DNA from 2 places in the Streptomyces sp. NPDC001339 genome. Region 2 is predicted to be linked to the other one. Evidence: predicted binding sites of a transcription regulator. Region 2 holds the regulator's gene; the other holds the start of a gene.
What was found. The regulator HrcA, encoded in region 2, represses chaperone genes, less so after heat shock. The targets are predictions, from matches to a motif close to TTNGCACTCNGNNNNNCNGAGTGCNAA.

Region 1 (14,031 bases), on a different contig from region 2:
GCCGCGACACGTTGTCCACACCCCTCACGGAGGGTGTTGACGCGGAACGATCGATGAAATTACTTTTCAGGCGTGAGTAACAGCGTGAAGGAAACTTTCAAGGACATGGGCGTCGAGACCCGACCGGCCCCGGCCCCGCCCGTCCCCGCGGCGCTCGCCGCCAAGGTCCGTACGCTCGCGCCGACGATGACCCGCTCCATGCAGCGGGTCGCCGAGACCGTCGCGAGCGACCCGGCCGGCTGCGCGGCGCTCACCGTCACCGGCCTCGCGGAACGTACGGGCACCAGTGAAGCCACCGTCGTACGAACGTCCCGGCTGCTCGGCTATCCGGGCTACCGCGACCTCCGCCTGGCGCTCGCCGCGCTCGCCGCGCAGCAGGAGGCCGGTGGCGCGCCCGCCGTGACCGCGGACATAGCGGTCGACGACTCCCTCGTCGACGTCGTCACGAAGCTGGCGCAGGAGGAGCAGCAGTGCCTGGCCGACACCGCGGCCGGGCTGGACGTCACCCAGCTCGAGGCCGCCGTCACCGCACTCTCCGGGGCCCGCCGTATCGATGTGTACGGCATCGGCGCCTCCAACCTGGTCGGTCAGGACCTTGCCCAGAAGCTCCTCCGCATCGGCCTGATCGCCCACTCCCACGCAGATCCGCACCTCGCCGTCACCAACGCGGTGCAGATGCAGACGGGTGACGTCGCCATCGCCATCACCCACTCCGGCCGCACCACCGACGTCATCGAGCCCCTGCGGGTGGCCTTCGACCACGGTGCCACCACCATCGCGATCACCGGCCGCCCCGACGCCGAGGTCGCCGCCTACGCCGACTACATACTGACCACGTCCACGGCCCGCGAGAGCGAACTCCGCCCCGCCGCGATGTCATCCCGCACCAGTCAACTGCTGGTCGTCGACTGCCTGTTCATAGGTGTCGCCCAGCGCACCTACGACACCGCGGCGCCGGCCCTGTCCGCGTCCTACGAGGCCCTGGCCCACCGCCACCACCCCTGAGCCCACGCCGTGCGCAGGCGCGCCCCTTCCCCCACGTCGCCCCCACGCCTGAACAGCTCGACAACCCAACCCTGGCGAGGTCGGCACCCCCTGGCGAGGGGAGTACTGCCCTCCCCTGCCCCCGCACACGGAAAAGAGCGTACGGCCATGACCGCCATCACCGACCCCGCCCGGCTACGGGCCCAACTGGACACCCTCACCACCGAGGCCTTCCGGCCCGACCTCGCCGACATCGACCACCGCTCCACCCTCGACATCGCCCGCACGATGAACGGCGAGGACGCCACCGTCCCCGCCGCCGTCGCCGCACGACTGCCGGAGATCGCCGCCGCCATCGACGCCACCGCTGCCCGAATGACCCACGGCGGCCGTCTCGTCTACGCCGGGGCCGGCACGGCGGGGCGCCTCGGCGTCCTGGATGCCAGCGAGTGCCCGCCGACCTTCAACACCGACCCGTCAGAGGTCCTCGGCCTGATCGCCGGCGGGCCGGAAGCTTTGGTGACCGCCGTCGAAGGGGCGGAGGACAGCCGGGAGTTGGCGGTCAAGGACCTGACCGCGATCGGCCTGACCGACCGCGACACCGTCGTCGGCATCTCGGCCTCCGGCCGCACCCCGTACGCGATCGGCGCCGTCGAGTACGCACGGGCCGCCGGCGCGCTGAGCATCGGCCTGTCCTGCAACGCCGGTTCGGCGCTGGCCGCGGCCGCCGAGCACGGCATCGAGATCGTGGTCGGCCCCGAACTGCTGACCGGCTCCACCCGCCTCAAGGCGGGCACGGCACAGAAGCTCGTGCTCAACATGCTCTCGACGATCGCCATGATCCGGCTGGGCAAGACCTACGGGAATCTGATGGTCGACGTCCGCGCCTCCAACGACAAGCTGCGGGCCCGCTCGCACCGCATCGTCGCACTCGCCACCGGCGCCACGGACCCGGAGATCGAGACGGCACTCCGCCTCACCGACGGCGAGGTGAAGAACGCCATCCTCACCATCCTCGGCAACGTCGACGCCCCCACCGCCGCCCACCTCCTCAACTCCTCCAACGGCCACCTCCGCACCGCCCTCAAAGCCACAAAAAACCACAGCCGGTGACCCAAACCATTGACCCACTGCCACGCCCCACCCCCTCCCCCTCCCCCTCCACCCAGTTGACCACCTTCCCCCTCCCCCGGTTCATCCCGACAGCAAGGCACCGCCCATGTCCGAAGAACCGCCCACCCCCGAAGACCCGAACCCCACGCCCGAAGACCCGAACCACGCCATCGCCGCCGCGATCCTCCCGCTCGTCGGCGGCGCCGCCAACATCACCGCCATCGCCCACTGCATGACCCGGCTCCGCCTCGGCATCCATGACCGCTCACTGGTCCAGGACAAAGCGCTCAAAGAGCTGCCAGCCGTCATGGGCGTGGTCGAGGACGACACGTACCAGATCGTCCTGGGCCCCGGCACAGTCGCCCGAGTCACCCCCGAACTCAAACACTTGATGGAGCAGCCCCACGCTGCCCCCATCACCACCACGCCCGCCACCACCCCCCAGAATTCCACCCAGAAAACCCTCCAACACACCCCACCCCGCAAGGAACAAACTACTCTCCGTAATCGTTGCCGTAATAAGAAGGCAGCGCGCAAGGCCCCCACACCCCTCGGCCCCGACCCAATCAACGCAATCAACCTCAACAGCCCGAACAACACCCCACCCCACACACCCCCACGGAACGCACCAGCCCCCCAGGGCCGGACCGAACCAGCTGAACCAGCCCCTCAGGACGAACCGGGTAGACCCGGCGAAGAGACCGCCACAGTCGCCCCCACCGCCTCCGCCCCCGTCACCAAGGCGCCCACGGCCGCGGCGACCACAACGACCACGGCCGAGCAGCTCGCCGCCCAGGGCACCGCCCTCAAGGCTCGCCACAAGGCCAGAAACGCCACCCCGCTCAGACTCTTCCTCCGCCGGATCGCCAACGTCTTCGTCCCACTGATCCCGGCCCTGATCGGCTGCGGCATCATCGCCGGCGTCAATGGCCTGCTGGCCAACCTGGGCTGGCTGCCATCCCTCGTCCCCGCGCTCACCGTCATCGCCTCCGGCTTCATGTCGCTGATCGCGGTCTTCGTCGGCTATCACACCGCCAAAGAGTTCGGCGGCACTCCCGTCCTCGGCGGCGCGGTGGCCGCGGTCGTCGCCTTCCCCGGCGTCGCCCACATCACCGCCTTCGGCCAGCAGCTCTCCCCCGGCCAGGGCGGTGTCCTCGGCGCGCTCGCCGCCGCACTACTCGCCGTCCAGGTGGAGAAGCGCTGCCGTCGGCTGATCCCCCCGGCGCTCGATGTCCTCCTCACCCCGGCCCTCACCGTTCTTCTCACCGGCCTGGTCACGATCTTCGGGCTGATGTACGCCGCGGGTGAGGTCTCCACCGCCATCGGCACCTTCGCCAACCGGCTGCTGGCACACAGCGGTGCGCTCGCCGGGTTCCTTCTGGGCGGCCTCTTCCTGCCCCTCGTCATGCTGGGCCTTCACCAAGCGCTGATCCCGATCCACACCACGCTCATCCAGCAGCAGGGGTACACGGTGCTCCTCCCGATCCTCGCCATGGCCGGCGCGGGACAGGTCGGTGCGGCACTCGCCGTCTACCTCCGCCTCCCCCGCAACCGCTCGATCCGCAGGACCATCAAGTCCGCCCTCCCCGCGGGCTTCCTGGGTGTCGGCGAGCCCCTCATCTACGGCATCTCGCTGCCCCTCGGCCGCCCGTTCATCACCGCCTGCATCGGCGGCGCGTTCGGCGGCGGCTTCGTCGGCCTCTTCAACCAGCTCGGCGACACGGTCGGCTCCACGGCCATCGGCCCCTCCGGCTGGGCTCTGTTCCCCCTGGTCCGGGGCAGTCAGAGCCTCGGCACCACGGTCGTCGTCTACGCCCTGGGCCTCGCCGTCGGCTATACGGCCGGCTTCCTCACCACGTATGTCTTCGGGCTCAGCAAGCGGATGCGGGCGGAGCTGAACTCCGATGCGGAGCCCCTCGCTCCTCGCTGAACAGCCCGGATCCCGAGCCGGATCCCGAGCCGGATCCCGAACCGGATCCCGAGCCGGATCCCGAAGTCGGCCCTGATCCCATCCCCAGCCCTGGTCCCGTCCCCAACCCCGACCCCAACCCCGACGCCGGCGCGGCCCACGGCGCCGGCGACGGTCCTGGCCCCGAGGTCCGCTCGTCGGGGCGCGTGTGCGAAGTGATGGCCTGGTCCAGCAGTCCCAGAGCCCGACGGCGGCACCGTTCGCGGGCGTCGATCTCTTCGGCGCTTTCGCCGGTCGCGGCGACCCGGGGGCATTCGGGGCAGGACCAGCGGTCGACCCAGCCCGAGGGTGGTGGGTCCATCGCCACGCCGCAGTGCGGGCAGATCACGGTCACGCTCTCGACGTGGCCGCAGAACGCGCACACCCACACCGGGCCCTCGTTGTCCCGCTGCTGCCACATGGTGCGCCGGCATCGTGGGCAGCCAGTCGTGCCGATCCCCAGCGACCCCATGATCGGCGGCTCCGGCGTCGCGTCGGCATAGGCGACGATCTGCTTGCGCAGCCGGTCGTCGGTGGTGTTGGCCATCCGCAGCAGCCGCACGACACGGGAACGGACTTCTTCGACAAACTCGGTCATCGTCGCAGCAGCGTACGCGTCCCGTCGGCGGCCCTCGGGCGGTTCGGACAAAACGCAGCACCCCCGGCTCCGTACCCGCCCTCCAAGGAGTGAGCGACGCTCAAACGGTTGACCCTCGAGTGGGGTACCGGCGCCCGGCCGGCTCCCGCGTGGGATACCGGGTGGGACGCCCGGCGGCCGGCCTCGCCAGCTCGGCCGCCAGCAGGGCGAACCACACCCCCACCAGCACCAGATGCGCCCGCTGCGGAATGCCGTGCCAGCCGGGGCGGCCGAACAGCGGTCCCACCGTGCCGACCGCGGCCGGGAGGGCCAGCCCCAGAACGCGCGGCCCCCAGCGGCGGACCAGCGGCAGGCGGGGCCGTTCGGCGCCACCCGCCAGACTGAGCAGCCCCATCGAGGCGAAGACGAAGAAGTGGGCCAGGGCGCTGGTGACGGTGTGCCAGGGATGGACGGCTTCGCAGCCCGGGTCCAGAGACGGCGCACAGGACATGGGGAGGAGGACGTCCGCGAGGGAGGACAGGCCCAGGCCGAGGACCGCCAGCCACCCGGCCCGCCCCCAGGGACCGGTCGCGCTGCCGCAGGCCAGCACCGCACCCACGCTCATCAGTACCGCGCAGAGGATCTCGATGCCGCCGAAGAGCGGGCGGAACGGCTGGTCGGCGGCGTACAGCTCGCTGACGTAGGAGTGGCGCGGGTCCAGGCCGGTCGGGAGCGGGAATTCCAGGACCCAGGCGTTGTAGAGGACGGCGGACGCCGCGAGCAGGAAGGCCGCCGTTGCCTCCCGGCGGCGGCGAGCGCCCGCCCGTACGAGGTCGAGCGACAGCTCGGGGCTTCCGTCTCCGACTCCGGCTCCGCCCCGGACTCCGGTTTCTCTGACACGCATGATCAGGTGTCGCCCACTCTCGTCACACGACATAGCCGAAAATGGATTAATGCAGATACAGATGCGGATGCAGATGGATATGGATGGACGTGGCGGGACATAGCTGGGTATAGCTGGGCATAGCTGAATATATTCAGCTTGATGCACAGGGTAGTCAGCAGGTAGTCGGCTGTCGTCGCAATGGGCCGCGAAACGCCGTTGGGGCGGCACCCCCTGGGAGGAGGGTGCCGCCCCAACGAACTGAGGACGGTTGATCAACCAGTCGCGGTATCAGGTACCAGCGGTGAGAGCTGCTACCCGATGCCAGTGGCCGATCAGAAGTCCATGTCACCGCCCGGCATGCCGCCCGGAGCGGCCGCGGCGGCCTTCTCCGGCTTGTCGGCGATGACGGCCTCGGTGGTGAGGAACAGCGCGGCGATGGAGGCGGCGTTCTGCAGCGCAGAGCGGGTCACCTTCGCCGGGTCGATGATGCCCTCGGCGATCATGTCGACGTACTCGCCGTTCGCGGCGTTCAGGCCGTGACCCGGGGTCAGGTTGCGCACCTTCTCCACGATGACACCGCCCTCGAGGCCGGCGTTGACGGAGATCTGCTTGAGCGGGGCCTCCAGGGCCAGCTTCACGGCGGCGGCACCGGTGGCCTCGTCGCCCTCCAGCTCCAGCTTCTCGAAGACCGAGGAGGCCTGCAGCAGGGCCACGCCACCGCCGGCGACGATGCCCTCCTCGACGGCCGCCTTCGCGTTGCGGACGGCGTCCTCGATGCGGTGCTTGCGCTCCTTGAGCTCGACCTCGGTCGCGGCACCGGCCTTGATGACGGCCACGCCGCCGGCCAGCTTCGCCAGACGCTCCTGGAGCTTCTCGCGATCGTAGTCCGAGTCGCTGTTCTCGATCTCGGCGCGGATCTGGTTGACCCGGCCCTGGACCTGCTCGCTGTCACCGGCACCGTCGACGATGGTGGTCTCGTCCTTGGTGATGACGACCTTGCGGGCGCGGCCGAGCAGGTCGAGACCGGCGTTCTCCAGCTTGAGGCCGACCTCCTCGGAGATGACGGTGCCACCGGTGAGGATGGCGATGTCGCCGAGCATGGCCTTGCGGCGGTCACCGAAGCCCGGGGCCTTGACGGCGACGGACTTGAAGGTGCCACGGATCTTGTTGACGACCAGGGTCGACAGGGCCTCGCCCTCGACGTCCTCGGCGATGATCAGCAGCGGCTTGCCGGACTGCATGACCTTCTCCAGGAGCGGCAGCAGGTCCTTGACGTTGCCGATCTTGGAGTTGGCGATGAGGATGTACGGGTCCTCCAGGGAGGCCTCCATACGCTCCATGTCGGTCGCGAAGTACGCCGAGATGTAGCCCTTGTCGAAGCGCATACCCTCGGTGAGCTCCAGCTCCAGACCGAAGGTCTGGGACTCCTCGACGGTGATGACGCCTTCCTTGCCGACCTTGTCCATGGCCTCGGCGATCAGCTCGCCGATCTGGGTGTCGGCGGCGGAGATGGAGGCGGTGGAGGCGATCTGCTCCTTGGTCTCGACCTCCTTGGCCTGGTCGAGCAGGGAGGCGGAGACGGCCTCGACGGCCTTCTCGATACCGCGCTTCAGGGCCATCGGGTTGGCGCCGGCGGCAACGTTGCGCAGGCCCTCGCGGACCAGGGCCTGGGCCAGGACGGTCGCGGTCGTCGTGCCGTCACCGGCGACGTCGTCCGTCTTCTTCGCGACCTCCTTGACCAGCTCGGCGCCGATCTTCTCGTACGGGTCCTCGAGCTCGATCTCCTTGGCGATGGACACACCATCGTTGGTGATCGTGGGGGCGCCCCACTTCTTCTCGAGGACGACGTTGCGGCCCTTGGGGCCGAGGGTGACCTTGACGGCGTCGGCGAGCTGGTTCATGCCGCGCTCGAGACCGCGCCGTGCCTCCTCGTCGAACGCGATGATCTTGGCCATGTGAAGTGGTCCTCCCGGACTAATGGGGTCTCCCCTGCTCGAACGCAGTTGAGAGCTTGGGGAAGGATTGCTCCGGACCGCGCTGGCGCCCGCGACGGACGACCTGCAGACCTGCGGTGGTTCCTTGCCCCACCGGCCTGCGGGCCTCACCGACCCGGTCCTTCTTTGTCACTCTCACTCGGAGAGTGCTAACGCCAATGATTAGCACTCGGGGCATGAGAGTGCAAGCGGCTCGGAGGGAGTCTCCTCCAGGGGTGAAGGGCGGGAGGGGCGTCCCCGCGGGGAGCACGGCAGTGCGGCGCGGCGACTGACGGGCAGGCAGAAGGCCCGCTCCCCCCTCAGGGGTGCGGGCCTTCCCTACGCAGCAGTCGGTCGGCGTCTCAGGCACTCACCCTGACCATGTCCGCCTGCGGCCCCTTCTGGCCCTGCGAGATCTCGAACTCGACTCGCTGACCCTCCTCAAGGGTGCGATAGCCGTCCATCTGGATCGCGCTGTAGTGCACGAATACATCCGCACCACCGTCGACCGCGATGAAGCCGTACCCCTTCTCCGCGTTGAACCACTTGACGGTGCCCTGAGCCATGCCTAACTCCCCTATTACTGGCCCTTGCGCAGGACCGCACTCCGCGGACCCGGGTCAGACCTCACCCCGCGAAGGCCCGTGGGGTGTGCGCCGGAACGCGTCGACCGCCGCTGAATGTATCTGCACCGATGCCCAGCGCAACAGGTCAATCGGACGAGAATTCTGGCGCCGAAGAATCGGCGATATGGCGTGAAATCCCGTTTCTCCGGGGCAAGTCGGGCCGGATATAACGCATGCAAGCGACAAATGCCGCACACACTTTGAACACAACTCATCGCGATTTCACATGCGTTCGGCATGCGCGCGGGGGTATGCGGGGGTATCCGGAACGGGGATCGCCGCAATGGTATCCCCTTTCACGAAACGGAATTGCCCCGTCCACTTGAATGAACGGGGCAATGAGTGAAGCAATTCCGGTCAAGAAGCGACAGAGATGGCTGAAATCAGATCCCTCTCACGCCCTTCTCAAGTCCCTCTCAAGTCCTTCTCAGATACCTCTCCGCGCGGGTCGAGCGGAGATCCAGCGGGGATTCAGCAGAGATTCAGCAGCCTCCGGCCACCGCCGGGATGATCGAGACGCCCGCGCCGTCCGGGGTCGGCGTCTCCAGACCCTGCTCGAAGCGGACATCGTCGTCGTTGACATAGACGTTCACGAAGCGGCGCAGCTTGCCCGTGTCATCCAGGACACGGGCCGCGATGCCCTGGTGGTTCTTCTCCAGGTCGGCGATCACCTCGGAGAGGGTCCCACCCTCGGCGGCGACCTCGGCCCTGCCGCCGGTGTAGGTGCGGAGGATGGTGGGGATGCGGACGTTGACGCTCATGGGTTCTGCCCTCCGGACAGGGTGATGGAGATGGAGTACGAGTTCGGGAGTCCCGGAGTCCGGTACTGCCTCAGCCGGCCTGGCCGGCCAGGCCGGCCGCGCGGAACGCGTCCAGGCTCGGACGGATCGTGGCCGTGGGCCCGGAGGTCGGCGCGACGGCGTCCAGCGTCTTGAGACCGTCACCCGTATTGAGGACAACGGTGGTCAGGGACGGGTCGATGACGCCGTTCTCGATCAGCTTCCTGGTCACACCGACGGTCACCCCGCCCGCGGTCTCCGCGAAGATCCCCTCGGTCCGCGCCAGCAGCTTGATCGCGTCCACGATCTGCACGTCGTCGACGTCCTCGACCGCCCCGCCCGTACGGCGGGCGATGTCGAGCACATACGGACCGTCGGCGGGGTTGCCGATCGCCAGCGACTTGGCGATGGTGTCCGGCTTCTGCGGCCGGACGACGTCGTGCCCGGCCTTGAAGGCCGCCGATACCGGCGAGCAGCCCTCCGCCTGGGCGCCGAAGATCTTGTACGGCCGGTCCTCGACCAGGCCGAGGGCGATCAGCTCCTTCAGCCCCTTGTCGATCTTCGTCAGCTGTGAGCCGGACGCGATCGGGACGACGATCTGGTCCGGGAGCCGCCAGCCGAGCTGCTCGCAGATCTCGTACGCCAGGGTCTTGGACCCCTCGCCGTAGTACGGGCGCAGGTTGACGTTGACGAAGCCCCAGCCCTCCCCGAGCGGGTCGCCGATGAGCTCCGAGCAGAAGCGGTTGACGTCGTCGTAGTTGCCCTCGATGCCGACCAGGTCGCCGCCGTAGACCGCGGCCATGACGACCTTGCCGGCCTCCAGGTCGTGCGGGATGAAGACGCAGGAGCGGAAGCCCGCCCGAGCGGCCGCGGCGCCCACCGCGCCCGCCAGGTTGCCCGTCGAGGAGCAGGAGAGGGTGGTGAAGCCGAAGGCGCGGGCGGCCTCCAGGGCCTGGGCGACCACGCGGTCCTTGAAGGAGTGCGTGGGGTTGCCGGAGTCGTCCTTGACGTACAGGCCGCCGGTCACGCCCAGCTCGCGGGCGAGGTTGTCGGCCTTGACGAGCTTGGTCCAGCCAGGGTTGAGGTTCGGCTTGCCGGCGACGTCGTCGGGGACGGGGAGCAGCGGGGCGTAGCGCCAGATGTTGGCGGGGCCGGCCTCGATGCGCCTGCGGAGTTCCTCCGTGTCGTACCCCGAGTAGTCGTAGGCGATCTCCAACGGCCCGAAACACTCCACGCAGGCGAAGACCGGGCCGAGCGGGACGCGGTGGCCGCATTCGCGGCAGGAGAGGCCGGATGCGGGGCCGAGGTCGACGGGGGTGGTGCTGGGGGAGCTTGCGACGGTCTGCACTGCCATGGAGGCGAGGCCCTTTCTCCTCATCTTCCTCGCGGCGCATCTCGCCGCGAGACGGATTTGGCACCTTCCCTAGTCGGCGGGAGCCTCGCTGCTGACAGCGGAGACCGACTGGAGGGTTGCCGGGGCTTCAACGGGCCGTTTCCCTCTGCCCCTCTGGATGAGCGGTATGGCACCGGGACGGAGTCCCAGGCGTTTATGGCGCGGCGACCCCGACATGCGAGGGTCATCCGCGTTGTTCAAGACTGTAACCGAAGGCACTGACAGTCGAGACAGTCGTCCGATCCGCGAGATGGATCACAACCGATCACATGCGAGAGGTGTTTACGTGCTGGAAGAGGTGGAGCGCTGGCTGAGCAGCCGCTCCTGGTCCGCCGCCGACCGGCCGCTGGAGCAGCTGCTGGAGGCGAAGCGCCAGTCGGGCCGGACGGTCAGCGTCGTCCTGCCCGCGCTCGACGAGGAGGCCACGGTCGGCGCGATCGTCGCCACGATCCGTGCCGGGCTGATGACCGAGGCGGTCCCTCTGGTCGACGAGCTGGTGGTGCTGGACTCCGGCTCCGCCGACCGCACCGCCGAGGTCGCCGCGGCGGCCGGCGCCCGGGTCGTGCACCGCGACAGCGTCCTGCCGCGGATACCCGCGCTGCCCGGTAAGGGAGAGGTCCTCTGGCGCTCGCTCCTGGCCACCACCGGCGACATCATCTGCTTCGTCGACGCCGACCTGCGCGAGTTCTCCGCCACCTTCGTCTCCGGGATCGTCGGCCCGCTGCTGACGGACCCGGACGTCCACTTCGTCAAGGCGATGTACGACCGGCCCCTGGAGACCGCCGGGGCCACGGCCGCAGTGCAGGACAGCAGTGACCCCGGGGGCGAGCAGGGCGGGAGGGTCACCGAGCTGGTCGCCCGCCCCCTCCTCAACCTGCACTGGCCGCAGCTGGCCGGTTTCGTCCAGCCCCTGGGGGGCGAGTACGCGGCCCGCCGCTCCCTTCTGGAGCGGCTGCCCTTCCCGGTCGGCTACGGCGTCGAGCTCGGTCTGCTTGTCGACGCCCTGCACACCGTCGGCCTGGACGGCCTCGCCCAGGTGGACGTCGGTGTGCGCAAGCACCGTCACCAGGGCGGCCAGGCCCTCGGCCGGATGGCCGCCGCCATCTACCGGGCCGCCCAACTCCGCCTGGCACGAGGCCACTTGGTGCGCCCCCGGCTCACCCAGTTCCGCCGCTCCGAGCAGGGCTTCGCCCCGTACACGACCGAGGTGGACACCGAGGAGCGCCCGCCGATGGCCGAAATCCCCGAGTACGCGGCGCGGCGCGCGGCCTGACCCGCGCTCCGTACGTTTGCGCGGATCCGTCTCGGGTTACTGTCGCGACATGGTCTCCGAGCGCAGCGCGGTCCCCGTAGGTGCCGAGGTTCTCGTCGCGTCCAACCGTGGACCGGTCTCGTACTCCCTGGGGGAGGACGGCACGCTGGCCGCCAAGCGGGGCGGCGGCGGCCTGGTGTCCGGATTGTCGGCGATCGGTCCCGATATCGCCGCGGTGTGGGTGTGTGCCGCGCTGGGTGACGGGGACCGGGAGGCGGTACGGCGGTCGGGGGGCGCCCTGGAGCCGGGCGACACCGGCGGTCAGCGCGTCCGGATGCTGGACATTCCGGCCGAGGTGCACGCCCAGGCCTACAACGGCATCGCGAACTCGGTGCTGTGGTTCGTCCATCACATGCTGTACCAGACGCCGTTGGAGCCGGTCTTCGGGGCGGAGTTCCGGGCCCAGTGGGCGTCGTACGAGGCGTACAACCGCGCCTTCGCGCGGGCGCTGGCCGACGAGGCCGCCGAAGGGGCCGCGGTGCTGGTGCAGGACTACCACCTGGCGTTGGTGCCGGGGATGCTGCGCACGCTGCGGCCCGACGTCCGTATCGCGCACTTCTCGCACACGCCGTGGGCCCCGCCGGAGTACTTCCGGATGCTGCCGGACGACATCGCCGAGCAGCTGCTGAAGGGCATGCTGGGCGCCGATCAGCTGGGGTTCCTCACCCACCGCTGGGCGACCGCGTTCACCGCGTGCTGTGCGGAGGTGCTCGGCGGCACCGGGGGCACCCGGACCGGCGTGTACGGGCTCGGGGCGGACGCCGGCTTCCTGCGCGAGCGGTCGCACCAGGCCGATGTCGACGGCCGGCTGGCCGCGCTGCGCGAGCAGATCGGCACCGGGCCCGACGGCGCGGCCCGCCGGACCATCGTCCGGGTGGACCGCACCGAGCTGTCGAAGAACATCGTGCGGGGCCTGCTCGCCTACCGGGAGCTGCTGGCCGGCCGGCCGTCGTGGCGCGAGCGGGTGGTGCATGTGGCGTTCGCGTATCCGTCACGCCAGGACCTGGCCGTTTACCGGGACTACACGGCCGAGGTCGGGCGCCTCGCCGACGACATCAACGCCGAGTACGGAACGGCGAGTTGGACCCCGGTGGTGCTGCACGTGAAGGACGACTTCGCACGCTCGCTCGCCGCCTACCGGCTGGCGGACGTGGCGCTGGTCAACCCGATCCGGGACGGGATGAACCTCGTCGCGAAGGAGATTCCGGTGGTGTCCGACCACGGCTGCGCGCTGGTGCTGTCGCGGGAGGCCGGGGCGCACGAGGAGCTCGGGGCGGCCGCGCTCACCGTCAATCCGTACGACGTGAGCGGGACGGCCGAGGCGCTGCACGAGGCGCTGTCGATGGACGCCGCGGAACGCGCCGAGCGCACCGAGCGGCTGGCGGCGGCCGCCACGGCACTGCCACCTGCCCAGTGGTTCCTGACCCAGCTGCGGGCGCTGACCGGCTGAAACCGGCCGCTGAGACCGGCCGTCCCGCGGCCCGGCGGCCCCGCGGAGACCGCCCGTCCCGCGGACCGGCTCACCCGGCTGTGAGCCGGTCCGCCAGCATGCCGAGCAGGGCCACGACCCCTGCGGGGCCGTCGACCACCAGGTCGGCGCGGTCGGCCAGTTCGGTGACCTCGTCGCTGCCGCTGCAGACCAGGACGCCGGCCAGACCGTCGGAGCGGAGCCTCTCGACGGCCGCGAAGGCGGCCAGGTCGCCCAGGTCGTCGCCGGCGTAGAGGGCGGTGGACGCGCCCGTTTCGCGGACCCAGTCGGCCAGGGCCACGCCCTTATCCACCCCCGGGGGGCGGAGTTCCAGGACGAAACGTCCCGGTTCGACGATCAGGCCGTGGCGTTCGGCGAGCTGCGTCAGCGGACCGCGCAGCCGCTCGAAGGCGCCCTGCGGATCGTCGGCGCGGCGGGTGTGGACGGCGATGGCGCGGCCGCCCTTGCGTTCGACGGCGGTCTCGACCCAGGTGCCGTGCCAGCCGCCGGAGGCGTCCAGGACGCCGGGGAGCTCGGCCTGTACGGCGGCGATGCCGGGGTGCGGGGGCGGGGCGTGCAGGGTGCCGGTGGCGGCCTCCCAGCGCTCGGCGCCGTAGTGGCCCAGGACGGTGAGGTGGTCCAGGCCGGGTACGGAGTCGAAGCCGCCGAGGCGGACCGCGACGGCGGCCGGCCGCCCGGTGATCACCGCTGCCGCGCGCAGATGCGGCACGAGGCGGCCGAGGGCGGCGACGGCGCCCTCATGGGCGCGAGCCTTCTCCGGGTCCGGGACGATATCGGCGAGCGTGCCGTCGAAGTCGAGGGCGACGACGGCTCGTTCGGGGTGTGCCAGCAGCGCGGCGAGGCCGTCGCGTCCGGCGGCGGTGTCCGGTGTCGGTACGGAGCCGGACCCGGACTCCTGGGTCGGCTGGGACTGCGGCGCGGAATTCCGGGGGCTTCCCATGAACCGACCCT
Region 2 (14,031 bases):
TCGCCCCGGCGGCCAGTACGGCGGCGATCTGCGCCCCGCGCATCAGCCCGCCCGCGGCGATCACCGGGATCCGCACCGCCTCGCGGACCTGGCCGAGCAGCGCCAGCAGCCCCAGGCTCGCGCCGGTCCCGTCCGCGTGCGGATCGTCCCGGTGGGTGCCCTGGTGACCGCCGGCCTCCACGCCCTGCACACAGACCGCGTCCGCGCCCGACCACTGAGCGGCCTGGGCCTCGGCGACGGTGGTGGCGGTGACGACGGTGTACGTACCGACCTCGGCGAAGGCGTCGAGGACGGCGCGCGGGGGGCAGCCGAAGGTGAAGGACACCACCGGCACCGGGTCCTCCCGCAGGATCGCGAGCTTGGCCTCGTAACCGTCGTCGGCGGGCCCGTCGGTGTCGCCGAGTTCGGTCTCGTACCAGGCGGCCTCACCGGCGAGCTGCTCGCGGTAGACGTCGACGGCGGAGCTGTCGGACAGGGCGGGCTGCGGCATGAAGAGGTTGACGCCGAAGGGCCCGTCGGTCAGCGACCGCAGCTGTTTGATCTCCTGGTACATGCCGTCGGCGGTTTTGTAGCCGGCGGCGAGGAAGCCGAGGCCGCCGGCGCCACAGACGGCGGCGGCCAGCGCGGGGCCTGAGCCGCCCCCGGCCATGGGGGCCTGCACGATCGGATGACGGCAGAGATCGGTCAGCGCGGTGGGCATGCGCACATCGTGTCACGCCCACCGCGCCGCTCCGAACCGGGGCGGACCCCGGCCGGACCCGCCTACCGCCCGTTAAAGCCGGACCCGCCTACCGCCCGTTGAAGGCGTCCTTCAGGCGCGAGAACAGCCCCTGCTGCCCCGGCTGACTGTGCCTGCCCGGGGGACACCCCCCGGACCCCCGGCCCCTCGCCTACCGCCCGTTGAACGCATCCTTCAACCGCGAGAACAGCCCCTGCTGCCCCGGCTGGAACTGCCCCGTGGGCCGTTCCTCGCCGCGCAGCTTGGCGAGCCGGCGCAGCAGCTCCTCCTGCTCGGGGTCGAGCTTGCCGGGCGTCTGCACCTCGACGTGGACGATCAGGTCGCCGCGGCCGTTGCCGCGCAGGTGGGTCACCCCGCGCTGGTGCAGCGGGATCGACTGGCCGGACTGGGTGCCGGGCCGGACGTCGACCTCCTCCACCCCGTCGAGCGTCTCCAGCGGGCACTTCGTGCCCAGCGCCGCCGCCGTCATCGGAATGGTGACCGTGCAGTGCAGATCGTCGCCGCGCCGCTGGAAGACCGGGTGCGGCAGCTCGTGGATCTCGACGTAGAGGTCACCGGCGGGGCCGCCGCCGGGGCCGACCTCGCCCTCGCCCGCGAGCTGGATGCGGGTGCCGTTGTCGACACCGGCCGGGATCTTGACGGTCAGGGTCCGGCGGGAGCGGATCCGTCCGTCGCCGGCGCACTCGGGGCACGGCGTCGGCACGACCGTACCGAAGCCCTGGCACTGCGGACACGGCCGCGACGTCATGACCTGGCCGAGGAAGGACCGGGTGACCTGGGAGACCTCACCACGGCCGCGGCACATGTCGCAGGTCTGGGCGGAGGTGCCGGGGGCGGCGCCCTCGCCGGTGCAGGTCGTGCACACCACTGCGGTGTCGACCTGGATGTCCTTGGTCGTACCGAAGGCCGCTTCGCTCAGCTCGACATCGAGCCGGATCATGGCGTCCTGGCCGCGGCGGGTCCGCGACCGCGGGCCGCGCTGCGACGCGGTGCCGAAGAAGGCGTCCATGATGTCCGAGAAGTTGCCGAAGCCCGCGCCGAAGCCCGCGCCGCCACCGGCGCCGCCGGACTGCGAGAGCGGGTCGCCGCCGAGGTCGTAGACCTGCTTCTTCTGCGGATCCGACAGGACCTCGTAAGCGGCGTTGATCTCCTTGAACCGCTCCTGGGTCTTGGGGTCCGGGTTCACGTCCGGGTGCAGCTCGCGCGCCAGCCGGCGGAACGCCTTCTTGATCTGGTCCTGCGAGGCATCGCGCTGTACGCCCAGGACCGCGTAGTAATCCGTGGCCACTTACGACTCCGCCAGGATCTGTCCGACGTAACGTGCCACTGCGCGTACCGCTCCCATCGTTCCGGGGTAATCCATGCGGGTCGGTCCGACCACGCCGAGTTTGGCGACTGCCTCGTCGCCCGAACCGTAACCGACCGTGACCACCGAGGTCGAGGTCAGGCCTTCATGGGCGTTCTCATGCCCGATACGTACGGTCATGCCCGAGTCCTTGGCCTCCCCGAGGAGCTTGAGCAGCACCACATGCTCCTCAAGGGCCTCCAGTACCGGACGGATGGTCAGGGGGAAATCGTGCCCGAAGCGGGTGAGATTAGCCGTACCGCCGATCAGCAGCCGCTCTTCGGTCTCCTCCACCAGAGTCTCCAGCAACACCGACAGCACTGTCGAGACCGTGCCGCGGTCCTCCTGTTCGAAGGACTCCGGAAGATCCTGCACCAACTGGGGCACGTCCGTGAACCGGCGCCCCACGACCCGGCTGTTCAGCCGCGCCCGGAGGTCGGCCAGGGAGGCCTCGGCGAACGGCGCCTGGCAGTCGACCAGCCGCTGCTCGACCCGTCCGGTGTCCGTGATCAGTACGAGCATCAGGCGGGCCGGGGCCAGCGCCAGCAGCTCGACGTGCCGGACCGTGGACCGGGTCAGCGACGGGTACTGCACCACCGCGACCTGCCGGGTCAGCTGCGCCAGCAGCCGGACCGTGCGGCCCACCACATCGTCCAGGTCGACCGCGCCGTCCAGGAAGCTGTGGATCGCCCGCCGCTCCGGGCTGGACAGCGGCTTGACGCCGGCCAGCCGGTCGACGAACAGGCGGTAGCCCTTGTCGGTCGGGATCCGCCCGGCGCTGGTGTGCGGCTGGGCGATGTAGCCCTCGTCCTCCAGCGCGGCCATGTCGTTACGGATGGTGGCCGGGGAGACCCCGAGCTTGTGGCGCTCCGTGAGTGCCTTGGAGCCGACCGGCTCCTCCGTCCCGACGTAGTCCTGGACGATGGCGCGCAGCACTTCCAGCCTGCGTTCACTGAGCATCCTGCGCACCTCCAGTCCGGCCGTCCCGCCGTCTCGTTTCTCCTGGCACTCACCCGGGCCGAGTGCCAGACCATGAGCCAGTGTACGGCCGGGTAGCACCGGCACGGCAAGGCCCGCCTCACGCAGCGCGCACCCGACGCACGCCCGACGGCCGCCTCGGACGGTCCGCCGGCCGTCACCGGATGGTCCGCTCACCTCACCGTGATCACCATCGTCGCAGGTGGCCGACGTGGTAGCTGGCCGGCCATGATGTCGATGGCCATGATCAGGCGGTCCGCCGGGCAACGCCATCGCGAGGGGGCTAGCGTCTCGGTATGCGCACTGCTTGGGAAGAGGCCGGGTGGGAACAGCTCGGTGAAGGCGTCGCCAGGCGCCGGATGCCGGGCTGGGACGAGACGATCGGGGTGATCGCCGGGGCGTCCGGCGTCATGATCGTCGACACCGGCGCGACCATCCGTGACGGCGCGGATCTGCGCCGGTCGGTCCGCGGTGTGCTGGGCCGGGACGTGACGCATATCGCGCTCACCCATCCGCATTTCGATCACGTCCTGGGCACCGCGGCCTTCGCCGGCGTCGCGGTATTCGGCGCGGCCGGCCTCGGCGACCTGCTGCGCCGCGACAAGGACGCGCTGCGGCACGACGCGATCCGTCATGGTGTCGACCGGGACGCCGCCGCGGAGGCCACCGACCTGCTCGTCGTCCCGCACCACCATGTGCACGACCAGCTCACCGTCGACCTCGGCGACCGCCCGGTGCTGCTGGCGAATGTGGGTCCCGGCCACACCGCGCACGACCTGGCCGTCCTGGTGCCCGGCCGGCACGGCGCCCCCGAGATCGTCTTCTGCGGTGACCTGGTCGAGGAGTCCGGCGAACCGCAGGCCGGCCCGGACGCACTGCCGCGGCGGTGGCCGGCGGCCCTGGACCGGCTGCTGGCCCTCGGCGGCGAGGACGCGGTGTATGTGCCCGGCCATGGCGCCGTGGTGGACGCCGCCTTCGTCCGGGCACAACGGGACGCGCTGGCCGCCCGCTTCGGCGTGTCTCCCGCCTGACCCGCCGCCCTCTCCCGCCCGGCCCGCTGCCTTCTCACCGCCTGGCCTGGTGCCCTCTCCCGCCTGACCGTTGCCTTCTCGCCGCCTGACCTGCTGCCTTCTCTGCGCTTTCCCGCCGCCTTCGCTCCGCCGCGCCTCCGCGGCTGTCCTATCGTCTGGCGCATGCGCAGCAGACAGTACGGTCCCGACCTCACGCCTCCCTGGAAGAAGCAGCGGCCCGCACCCGAGGTGCCGGCCGATCCCGATCTGGTCGTCGAGGAGGTCACCAGCGGCTTCTGCGGTGCCGTGATCCGCTGTGAGAAGACCGCCGAGGGCCCGACGGTCACCCTGGAGGACCGCTTCGGCAAACACCGTGTCTTCCCGATGACGCCCCGCGGCTTCCTCCTGGAGGGCAAGGTGGTCACCCTCGTACGCCCTCAGCGACAGCAGGCGGCGCCGAGCGGCCCGGCCCGTACGGCGTCCGGCTCCCTCGCCGTCCCCGGCGCCCGCGCCCGGGTCGCGCGCGCCGGGCGCATTTACGTCGAGGGGCGGCACGACGCCGAACTGGTCGAGCGGGTCTGGGGCGACGACCTGCGCATCGAGGGCGTGGTGGTGGAGTACCTGGAGGGCATCGACGACCTGCCGGCGATCGTCCGCAGCTTCGCCCCCGGGCCGGACGCACGACTGGGGGTACTGGTGGACCACCTCGTCCCCGGCTCGAAGGAGTCCCGGATCGCGGCCGGGGTGACCGGTGAGCATGTGCTGGTCGTGGGCCACCCGTACATCGATGTGTGGGAGGCGGTGAAGCCGTCGTCGGTCGGCATTCCGGCCTGGCCGGCCGTACCGCGCGGGCAGGACTGGAAGACGGGGGTCTGCCGGGCGCTGGGCTGGCCGGAGAACACGGGGGCGGCGTGGCAGCGGATTCTGTCGGGCGTGCGGTCTTACAAGGACCTGGAGCCACAACTCCTGGGGCGGGTGGAGGAGTTGATTGATTTTGTTACGGTCGGCGGTGCCGGTTGATGGCGGGCAGGGTGCCGAACTGGGTGGTGTCGAGCTTGATGCCGAGGGCGTCGATACGGATCGGCTTACCGAACGGGACGGTGCGCTGGACCTCGTAGTCGGCGTCCTCCCCCGCCCCGTAGGGCTCCGTGAGGAGTACGCAGCGGGCATCGTGCGGGTCGATGACGAGGTACGCCGGGATGCCCCCGGCTGCGTAGACGGATCGCTTGAGGCCGTAGTCACGGTCGACGCTGCTTCCCGAGACCACCTCCAGCAGCATCGTCACATCCGACGCCGGCACGAGCCAGCCATCACCTTCGCATGCCCCGCGCTCCATCACGACGAGGTCGGGCCGCGGATAGCTCGGCTCACCGGCGATCGCGACGTGCTGGAGCTGAAGGCGCGCCCATTCGTCGCGCGGGAACTGATTCATCACTCTCGTGACGATCTTGTTGTGGACAATATCCGGGCCCCCGGACAGCACGATGCTCCGGCGCAGCAGCTCCGCCCGCACCCCCTCCGGCGGCTCGAACTGCTCGAAGTACTCCATGATCGCCTGGTCACGCACCGCGCCCAACCACCCAACTGTCCCCGCCTGCCGCTGTGTTGTCGACAGCCTAGAACGGCAGAAGGCGGTGAAGCGGGCTTCGCCGTGAGATCACCCCGCCGAGTGATCAGTCCACCAGGTCCCTGACCACCGCGTCAGCCAACAGCCTCCCCCGGAGCGTCAGCACGGCCCGCCCCTCCTCGTACGGACCGGCGTCCAGCAGACCGTCCGCCAGGGCCTTGCGGGATGCCGCGAGGCCGTCCGGGCGCAGCAGGGACAGGGAACAGCCCTCGCGCAGCCGCAGCTCCAGCAGGATGCGCTCCACACGGCGGTCCTCGTCGGCCAGGACCTCGCGGCCCGCGCCCGGCGACCGTCCGTCCCCCAGCGCCTGGGCGTAGGCGCCCGGGTGCTTCACGTTCCACCAGCGCACGCCGCCTATGTGGCTGTGGGCGCCGGGGCCGGCGCCCCACCAGTCGGCGCCGGTCCAGTACAGCTCGTTGTGGCGGCAGCGGGCGGCCTCGGTGGTGGCCCAGTTGGAGACCTCGTACCAGTGGAAACCGGCCGCTGACAGAGCCTCCTCGGCGATCAGATAGCGGTCGGCGTGCACATCGTCATCGGTCATCGGGACCTCGCCACGACGGATCCGGCGGGCCAGCTGGGTGCCCTCCTCGACGATCAGGGCGTACGCGGAGATGTGGTCGGGGCCGGCGCCGAGGGCGGCGTCGAGGGATGCCCGCCAGTCGTCGTCGGTCTCGCCGGGGGTGCCGTAGATCAGGTCGAGGTTGATGTGCCGGAAGCCGGCGGCGCGGGCCTCGGCGACGCAGGCCTCGGGGCGGCCCGGGGTGTGCGTACGGTCGAGGATCTTCAGGACGTGCTGCCGGGCGCTCTGCATACCGAAGGAGACGCGGTTGAAACCGCCGGCGAGCAGCTCCTCCAGGTAGGCCGGGCCGACGGACTCGGGGTTGGCCTCCGTGGTGATCTCGGCGCCGGGGGCGAGGCCGAATTCGTCGCGGATCGCGGCGAGCATGCGGCCCAGGTCCGCGGCGGGGAGGAGGGTCGGGGTGCCTCCGCCGACGAAGACCGTCTCTACGGGGCGCGGGTCGTCGCCCAGCACCTTGCGGGCCAGCCGGATCTCCTCGACAACGGTGTCGGCGTAGTTGTCGCGGGAGGCCAGGGCGCCGCCGGAGCCGCGCAGCTCGCTCGCGGTGTAGGTGTTGAAGTCGCAGTAGCCGCAGCGGGTCGCGCAGTACGGCACATGCAGATAGAAGCCGAGGGGCCGCCGGGCGGCCCCCACCAGCGCATGGCGGGGCAGCGCCCCGTCCTCGGGCATCGGCTCACCATCAGGCAGTGCGGAAGGCATGGGATCCATTGTCCGTCATGGGACCGACAACGTCCGTCAGAGGACCGGCGGCCTGGATTCCGGCCGGTGACGGCCTGGATTCCGGCCGGTGAGCACTGGTGGATGTCGCTTTCGCCGGTGGGCGGCTACGAGAGGCCGCCCGCCGCCTTGAGCACGAGAAGTGCCAGGTCGTCGTCGGGCGGGGCGGGGTCGAAGGCGTGGACGGCGGTGCGGAGGTGATCGGCGAGGGCCTTGGCGCTCAGGCCGACGCCTGCCGCGAGGGCCTTGGCCAGCCCGTCCTCGTCGTCGAAGAGCCGGCGGCCGGAGCGGCGCTCGGTGACCCCGTCGGTGACGCACAGCAGGGTCTCGCCGGGGCGGAGGTCGAACGATTCACTGACGTAGGCGGCGTCCTCGACCACCCCGAGCAGCACCTGAGGCGCCGCGACGACCCGGACCGCGCCGTCCGTACCCAGGACGAGCGGCAGCGGATGGCCGGCGCTGGCCAGGGTGCAGCGTGCGCCCCCGGAGCCGCCGGAGCCGCCGGGGTACGGGACGATTTCGCCGTAGAGGAGGGAGAGGAACCGGGCCTGCTCACTCTCCTCGCGGACCTCCACCGGGGCCTCCGCTCCCGCGCCGGCGGCCGCCATCGCCGCCGCGACCGCCGCGACCGAGTCCGCGGCCTGCCGGGCCATGGTCTTGTTGAGCCGGTCGAGGACCTCCGCGACGCCGAAGCCGCCTCGGGCCAGCAGCCGCAGCACCGGCCGGGCCAGCCCGGTCACCGCGGCCGCCTCGGGCCCGCTGCCGCAGACGTCGCCGAGCGCGAAGCACCAGCGGCCGTTCCCGGCGTCGAAGAGGTCCCAGAAGTCGCCGCCCGCCCAGGCGCCCTCGCGCGGCTCGTAGACCACCGCCGACTCCACGCCGGGCACCTTCGCCCTCCCCCGGGGCAGCAGCCGGCGCTGCAGGACCTGGCTGATCCGTTCCTGGCGGCGGTAGGCGCGGGCGGTGGCCACGGCGCGGGCGACCCGGCGGCCCAGGTCCTCGATCAGTCCGACCACCTCGTCGGGGAAGCGCGGCAGCCCGCCCCGGCCGAGCAGCAGCGTGCCGAGCCGACGGCCGCCGACGGCCAAGGGGCAGGCCAGCGCCGCGCCGCCCAGGTCACCGCAGCCCAGGTGCTCACCACCGGGGTCCGCACAGTCCAGGTGCTCACCGCGGGGGTCCGCGCAGTCCAGGTCGTCACAGCCGGGTTCGTGCGGCCATGGCCACGGGACCGCGACCGGTGCGCTGCCGGGCGCGGCATCGCCCGGCAGTTCCGGTGACTGCTTCTCCAGCGCCGCACGGAGGGAGTCGATCCGGCTCTCGCAGGTGTGCCAGACGCGGGCGAGCCGCTGCGCTCCCTGGCCGTCGGCCGCCTCCAGCCCCCGCCCGGACGCACCGCCATCGCCGTCGTGAAGCCACACCGCGCACCAGTCGGCGAGCCGGGGGACGATCAACTGGGCGGCGAGCGCGGCGACCTGATCGGCGTCGAGCTGACCGGAGAGCAGGTCGGAGGCCTCGGCGAGGAAGGAGAGGGCACCGTTGTCGACCCGGCCGGCGCCGGGCTCCGGGCGGGTGGGGCGGCGAGGTACGGGGGCGAGGAGTTCGGCGGCCCGCAGTTCGCGCTGGAGCAACCGGCCACCGGATGTCTGCTCCAGCCGCCCACCAGATGTGTGCTCCAGCCGGCCATCGGAGGTGTGCTCCAGCCGACCGTCGGAGGTGTGCTCCCACTGGTCGCCGTGGACGATCTCGATCTGGTCGTCGTAGGGAAGCTCGGGCTCCGGACGGGCGCCGGCGCCGGGGGCGTCCACGGGGAGCCGGAACCATACGGCCTTCATGGCGTGGCGGTAGGTGATGCCCCAGGATTCGGCGACGGCACTGATCAGCTGGAGCCCGCGGCCACCGCTTTCGGAGGCGGGGCCGTCGGCCGCGGCACCCTCCGCGCGGGCGCGGGCACGGATCGGCCGGGTCGGGTGGCGGTCGGAGACCTCGATGACCACGCCGGGCAGGGAATCCTGGCCGGGACCCGGGTCGAGTCCGAGGTCGAGGCCGGGGTCGAGGCCGGGGTCGGCGCTGTCGTACGGCTCGGCCGCGGGGGCGAGTCGGCAGCGCAGCTCGACGGTGGTGCCGGCGTACACCACCGCGTTGGTGACCAACTCGCTGACCAGCAGCACCGCTTCGTCCGCCAGGCGGTCGGTGAGACCCTCCGCGCCGGGCAGCCGCTGAGCGGTCCAGTCGGCGAAGGACTCGCGGACGAAGCGCCGCGCGGCGGCCGCGGCCTGCGGGTTCCCGGGAAGCCGGACCCACCGGGTGCGGGCGCGGGGGCCGGCAGGACCACCAAGGCCGCCAGGGCCACCAGGGCCGCCGGAATCACCTGACGTGCCGGAACCCTCCGGCGTCGGCGCGCACGCCGCCGTGCGCGCCCCCGTGACGCCGTCATCCCGTGGAGACGAAGTTGTCGTCGCAGTCGTTCTCATTGAGCAACTCCCGAACAGCTCCGCTACAGCGCCGGATGCGCCACCGACAGGGTGACAGAACGAGCGCACGCATAAGCACCGAGTCACGGAAGTGCGAGGTCGCGGCGTCCAATTCGGCTGACACACCGGGGGAGTTGGCCGGTGCGCGAAGGAGGCAGCAGTGCGGGGCGGACCGCATCGGTCCGCCCCGCCATCCCGGCACAGGCCGCCGCTACGCCTCCCGCGCCCCCGCGTACATCTCCTCCAGCAGGTCCTGGAACGCCCGCTCCACCACTGGCCGCTTGACCTTCAGGCTGGGGGTCACCTCGCCGTGCTCGATGTCCAGATCGCGCGGCAGCAACCGGAACTTACGGATCTGCTGCCAGCGCTGGAGGCCCTCGTTGACCCGCTCGACATAGCCGTCGATCAGCTCGCGGACCTGCTCCGTGGCGACCACCTCGGCGTACGACTTCCCCGCCAGGCCGTGCCCCTTCGCCCAGTCCATGATCGTCGGCTCGTCGAGGGCGATCAGCGCGGTGCAGAAGTTCCGGTTGGCGCCATGCACCAGCACATTGGAGACGAACGGGCAGACCGCCTTGAACTGCCCCTCCACCTCGGCGGGCGCGATGTACTTGCCGCCGGACGTTTTGATCAGGTCCTTCTTGCGGTCGGTGATCCGCAGATAGCCGTCGGGGGACAGCTCGCCGATGTCGCCGGTGTGGAACCAGCCGTCCTCCTCCAGCACCTCGGCGGTCCTGTCCGGCAGGCCGTGGTAGCCCTGCATGATGCCCGGGCCGCGCAGCAGGATCTCGCCGTCTTCGGCGATCCGGACCTCGGTGCCGGGCAGCGGCTTGCCCACCGTGCCGGTGCGGTACGCCTCGCCGGGGTTGACGAAGCTGGCGGCGCTGGACTCTGTCAGGCCGTAGCCCTCCAGGATGTGGATACCGGCGCCGGAGAAGAAGTAGCCGATCTCCGGGGCGAGCGCGGCCGAGCCGGAGACCGCGGCGCGCAGCCGGCCGCCGAAGGCCTCCCGGAGCTTGGCGTAGACGAGGGCGTCGGCGATCTTGTGCTTGGCGCCGAGCGCGAACGGCACCGAGGCGTTGCCGGTGCGCTGGAAGTTGCCCTGGGCCGCCTTGGCGTACTCGCGGGCCACCCCGGCCGCCCACTGGAAGATCTTGTACTTGACGGCGCCGCCCTCCCGGGCCTTGGCCGCAGCGCCGTTGTAGACCTTCTCGAAGATCCGGGGTACGGCCGCCATGTACGTGGGCTGGACGACCGGCAGATTCTCGATGATCTTGTCGACCCGGCCGTCGACGGCGATCACCTGGCCGGTCGCGATCTGCCCGGCCGTGAGCACCTTGCCGAAGACATGCGCCAGTGGCAGCCAGAGGTACTGCACATCCTCCTCGGTGATCAGCCCGGTCGCCTCGATCGCGCGGGCCATGTACGCCCAGCAGTCGTGCTGGAGCCGTACGCCCTTGGGGCGGCCGGTGGTCCCGGAGGTGTAGATCAGCGTCGCCAGTTGGTCAGCGCTCAGCCCGGCGATCCGCTCCTTGACGCACTCGGGGTGCTTCTCCAGATGAGCCGCGCCGCGCCGCTCCAGCTCCGCCAGCGAGAGCACCCACCCCTCGGGGTCGTCGGCCGCGGGCTCGGCGTCCGCCTCGTCGATGACGACGACATACGCCAGGTCGGTCAGCTCCGCGCGCCGCTCGCGGGCCTTGGCGAGCTGTCCGGCGTCCTCCGCGATCAGCACCCGGCTGCCGGAGTCGGCCAGGATGTACGCGGTCTCCTCGGCGTTGGTGCTGGGGTAGACCGTGGTGGTCGCAGCACCGGAGCAGAGCACACCGAGGTCGGTGAGGATCCATTCGACGCGGGTGTTGGAGGCCAGCGCCACCCGTTCCTCGGGCCGTACGCCCAGCGCGATCAGCCCGGCGGCCACGGCGTAGACCCGGTCGGCGGCCTGGGCCCAGCTGATCGCCTTCCAGGCGTCCGGGCCCCGACCGGAGGCCGACGGGACCGGATGACGGAAGGCCTCGATATCGGGCGTGGCCGCGACCCGCTCCAGGAAGAGGTGCGCCACCGAGGGCGGCCGGTTCTCGATCAGGGTGTAGGTGTCCGTCACGGCGTCCTCCGGGGCCCGCTTCGTTGCGTGGTGACTCGCGAGTAACCTTGAGCGTGATCAGAGTAGAGCGCCTCGCGTCGCCGCGTAAGGGGCTGCGACCCACTGGTTCTCGGTGTGACCGATGCGATAGGTGTACGTAGCACGCGCATCGCCCGATAACGTCGCGCCGCACCGGTCACCCTCACCAGACCACAGCCGGGCGCGCCGGTCGAGCCACTACGGAACGGCACGCTCCGCATTCATTCCGATGCACGCCGGTGAAGGCACGAAGGCATGAGGGTGCGAGGGGGGCGGGGGTACGCGGGTACGGGAGCATCGACGACGCCGGGGCGCCGGGCCCCCGTACGGGAGGATCCCGGCGCCCCGGCGCCCCGCAGCTTCCGCTTCTTCTGCCGCGGCTTCTTCTTGCTTCTTCTTCTCGTTACTTCTTCTTCTCGCCCTCGGAGTCCGAGGACAGCACCGCGATAAAGGCCTCCTGCGGGACCTCCACGCTGCCGACCATCTTCATCCGCTTCTTGCCTTCCTTCTGCTTCTCCAGCAGCTTCCGCTTACGGGAGATGTCACCGCCGTAGCACTTGGCGAGGACGTCCTTGCGGATGGCGCGGACCGTCTCACGGGCGATCACCCGGCTGCCGATGGCGGCCTGGATCGGCACCTCGAAGCTCTGCCGCGGAATCAGCTCGCGCAGCTTGGCGACCAGCCGCACACCGTAGGCGTACGCCTTGTCCTTGTGCGTGATCGCGGAGAACGCGTCGACCTTGTCGCCGTGCAGCAGGATGTCGACCTTGACCAGGTCGGCGGCCTGTTCACCGGTGGGCTCGTAGTCCAGCGAGGCGTAGCCGCGGGTCTTGGACTTGAGCTGGTCGAAGAAGTCGAAGACGACCTCGGCGAGCGGCAGGGTGTAGCGGATCTCGACGCGGTCCTCGGAGAGGTAGTCCATGCCGAGCAGATTGCCGCGGCGGTTCTGGCACAGCTCCATGATCGCGCCGATGAACTCGCTCGGCGCCAGGATCGTGGCCCGTACGACCGGCTCGTGCACCTTGTCGATCTTGCCGGTCGGGAACTCGCTCGGGTTGGTGACCTCGTGCTCGGCGCCGTCCTCCATGTCCACGCGGTAGATCACGTTGGGCGCGGTGGCGATCAGGTCGAGGCCGAACTCGCGCTCCAGGCGCTCCCGGATGACCTCCAGGTGCAGCAGGCCCAGGAAGCCCACGCGGAAGCCGAAGCCGAGCGCCGCGGAGGTCTCCGGCTCGTAGACCAGCGCGGCGTCGTTGAGCTGGAGCTTGTCGAGTGCGTCACGCAGCTCGGGGTAGTCGGAGCCGTCCAGCGGATACAGCCCCGAGAACACCATCGGCTTGGGGTCCTTGTAGCCGCCGAGCGGCTCCTCGGCGCCCTTGTTGAGCTGGGTGATCGTGTCACCGACCTTGGACTGCCGGACGTCCTTCACACCGGTGATCAGGTAGCCCACCTCGCCGACGGAGAGACCGTCGGCCGGCGTCATCTCGGGGGAGTTCGTCCCGATCTCCAACAGCTCGTGCGCGGCGCCGGTGGACATCATCTTGATGCGTTCGCGCTTGCTGAGCGTGCCGTCGACGACCTTCACGTACGTCACCACGCCGCGGTAGGCGTCGTAGACCGAGTCGAAGATCATCGCGCGGGCGGGGGCGTCCTTGACGCCGACCGGGGGCGGCACCTCCCGGACGACCTTGTCCAGCAGCTCGGGCACGCCGACGCCGGTCTTGGCGGAGACCTTCAGTACGTCCTCGGGGTCGCAGCCGACCAGGTTGGCCAGCTCGGCGGCGAACTTCTCGGGCTGTGCAGCCGGCAGGTCGATCTTGTTGAGGACCGGGATGATCGTGAGGTCGTGCTCCATCGCCAGGTAGAGGTTGGCGAGGGTCTGGGCCTCGATGCCCTGGGCGGCGTCGACGAGGAGGATGCAGCCCTCGCACGCGGCGAGCGAGCGGGAGACCTCGTAGGTGAAGTCGACGTGACCAGGGGTGTCGATCATGTTGAGGATGTGGGTCGTCCCACTGTCCTCGCTCGGCGCCCAGGGCAGCCGGACCGCCTGGGACTTGATCGTGATGCCGCGCTCGCGCTCGATGTCCATGCGGTCGAGGTACTGCGCGCGCATCTGCCGCTGCTCGACGACACCGGTCAGCTGGAGCATCCGGTCGGCGAGCGTCGACTTGCCGTGGTCGATGTGCGCGATGATGCAAAAGTTACGGAGGAGAGCCGGGTCGGTACGGCTCGGTTCCGGCACGTTCGTAGGGGTCGCGGGCACGCAGGGTCCATTCAGTGAACGCGGGTAGGCGGGACTCGGGTATCTGACGTCTTCCCCCATGGTCCCATGAGCGGCGGAGTCGGTTCGGATTGGGCGGTGCGGACCGGGTGGACGGCAGTACGGAGCGGGCCGGCCGGCGGGACGAGCGGGTGGACGGTGGACGGTGGACGGTGGTGCGGACC

Region 1: a site for HrcA is predicted at 7,629-7,655, ahead of groL (chaperonin GroEL). Genes of this name have one in related genera too.

Annotation. Positions count from the first base shown of each region.
Region 1 covers NZ_JBIAWT010000012.1:56,052-70,082, forward strand. Annotated here, with positions in the region: gene ACFY12_RS29595 (MurR/RpiR family transcriptional regulator) at 73-1,005, shown strand; gene murQ (N-acetylmuramic acid 6-phosphate etherase) at 1,153-2,097, shown strand; gene ACFY12_RS29605 (PTS transporter subunit EIIC) at 2,204-4,027, shown strand; gene ACFY12_RS29610 (hypothetical protein) at 3,969-4,643, opposite strand; gene ACFY12_RS29615 (DUF998 domain-containing protein) at 4,744-5,526, opposite strand; gene groL (chaperonin GroEL) at 5,841-7,463, opposite strand; gene ACFY12_RS29625 (cold-shock protein) at 7,844-8,047, opposite strand; gene ACFY12_RS29630 (MoaD/ThiS family protein) at 8,590-8,868, opposite strand; gene thrC (threonine synthase) at 8,939-10,240, opposite strand; SAM riboswitch class I at 10,258-10,404, opposite strand; gene ACFY12_RS29640 (glucosyl-3-phosphoglycerate synthase) at 10,566-11,552, shown strand; gene ACFY12_RS29645 (trehalose-6-phosphate synthase) at 11,602-13,041, shown strand; gene otsB (trehalose-phosphatase) at 13,112-14,020, opposite strand.
Region 2 covers NZ_JBIAWT010000009.1:245,650-259,680, forward strand. Annotated here, with positions in the region: gene ACFY12_RS26650 (nitronate monooxygenase) at 1-700, opposite strand, end outside; gene dnaJ (molecular chaperone DnaJ) at 891-2,027, opposite strand; gene hrcA (heat-inducible transcriptional repressor HrcA) at 2,028-3,044, opposite strand; gene ACFY12_RS26665 (MBL fold metallo-hydrolase) at 3,359-4,093, shown strand; gene ACFY12_RS26670 (DUF3097 domain-containing protein) at 4,256-5,092, shown strand; gene ACFY12_RS26675 (Uma2 family endonuclease) at 5,070-5,639, opposite strand; gene hemW (radical SAM family heme chaperone HemW) at 5,746-6,978, opposite strand; gene ACFY12_RS26685 (SpoIIE family protein phosphatase) at 7,104-9,467, opposite strand; gene ACFY12_RS26690 (AMP-dependent synthetase/ligase) at 9,679-11,568, opposite strand; gene lepA (translation elongation factor 4) at 11,990-13,849, opposite strand.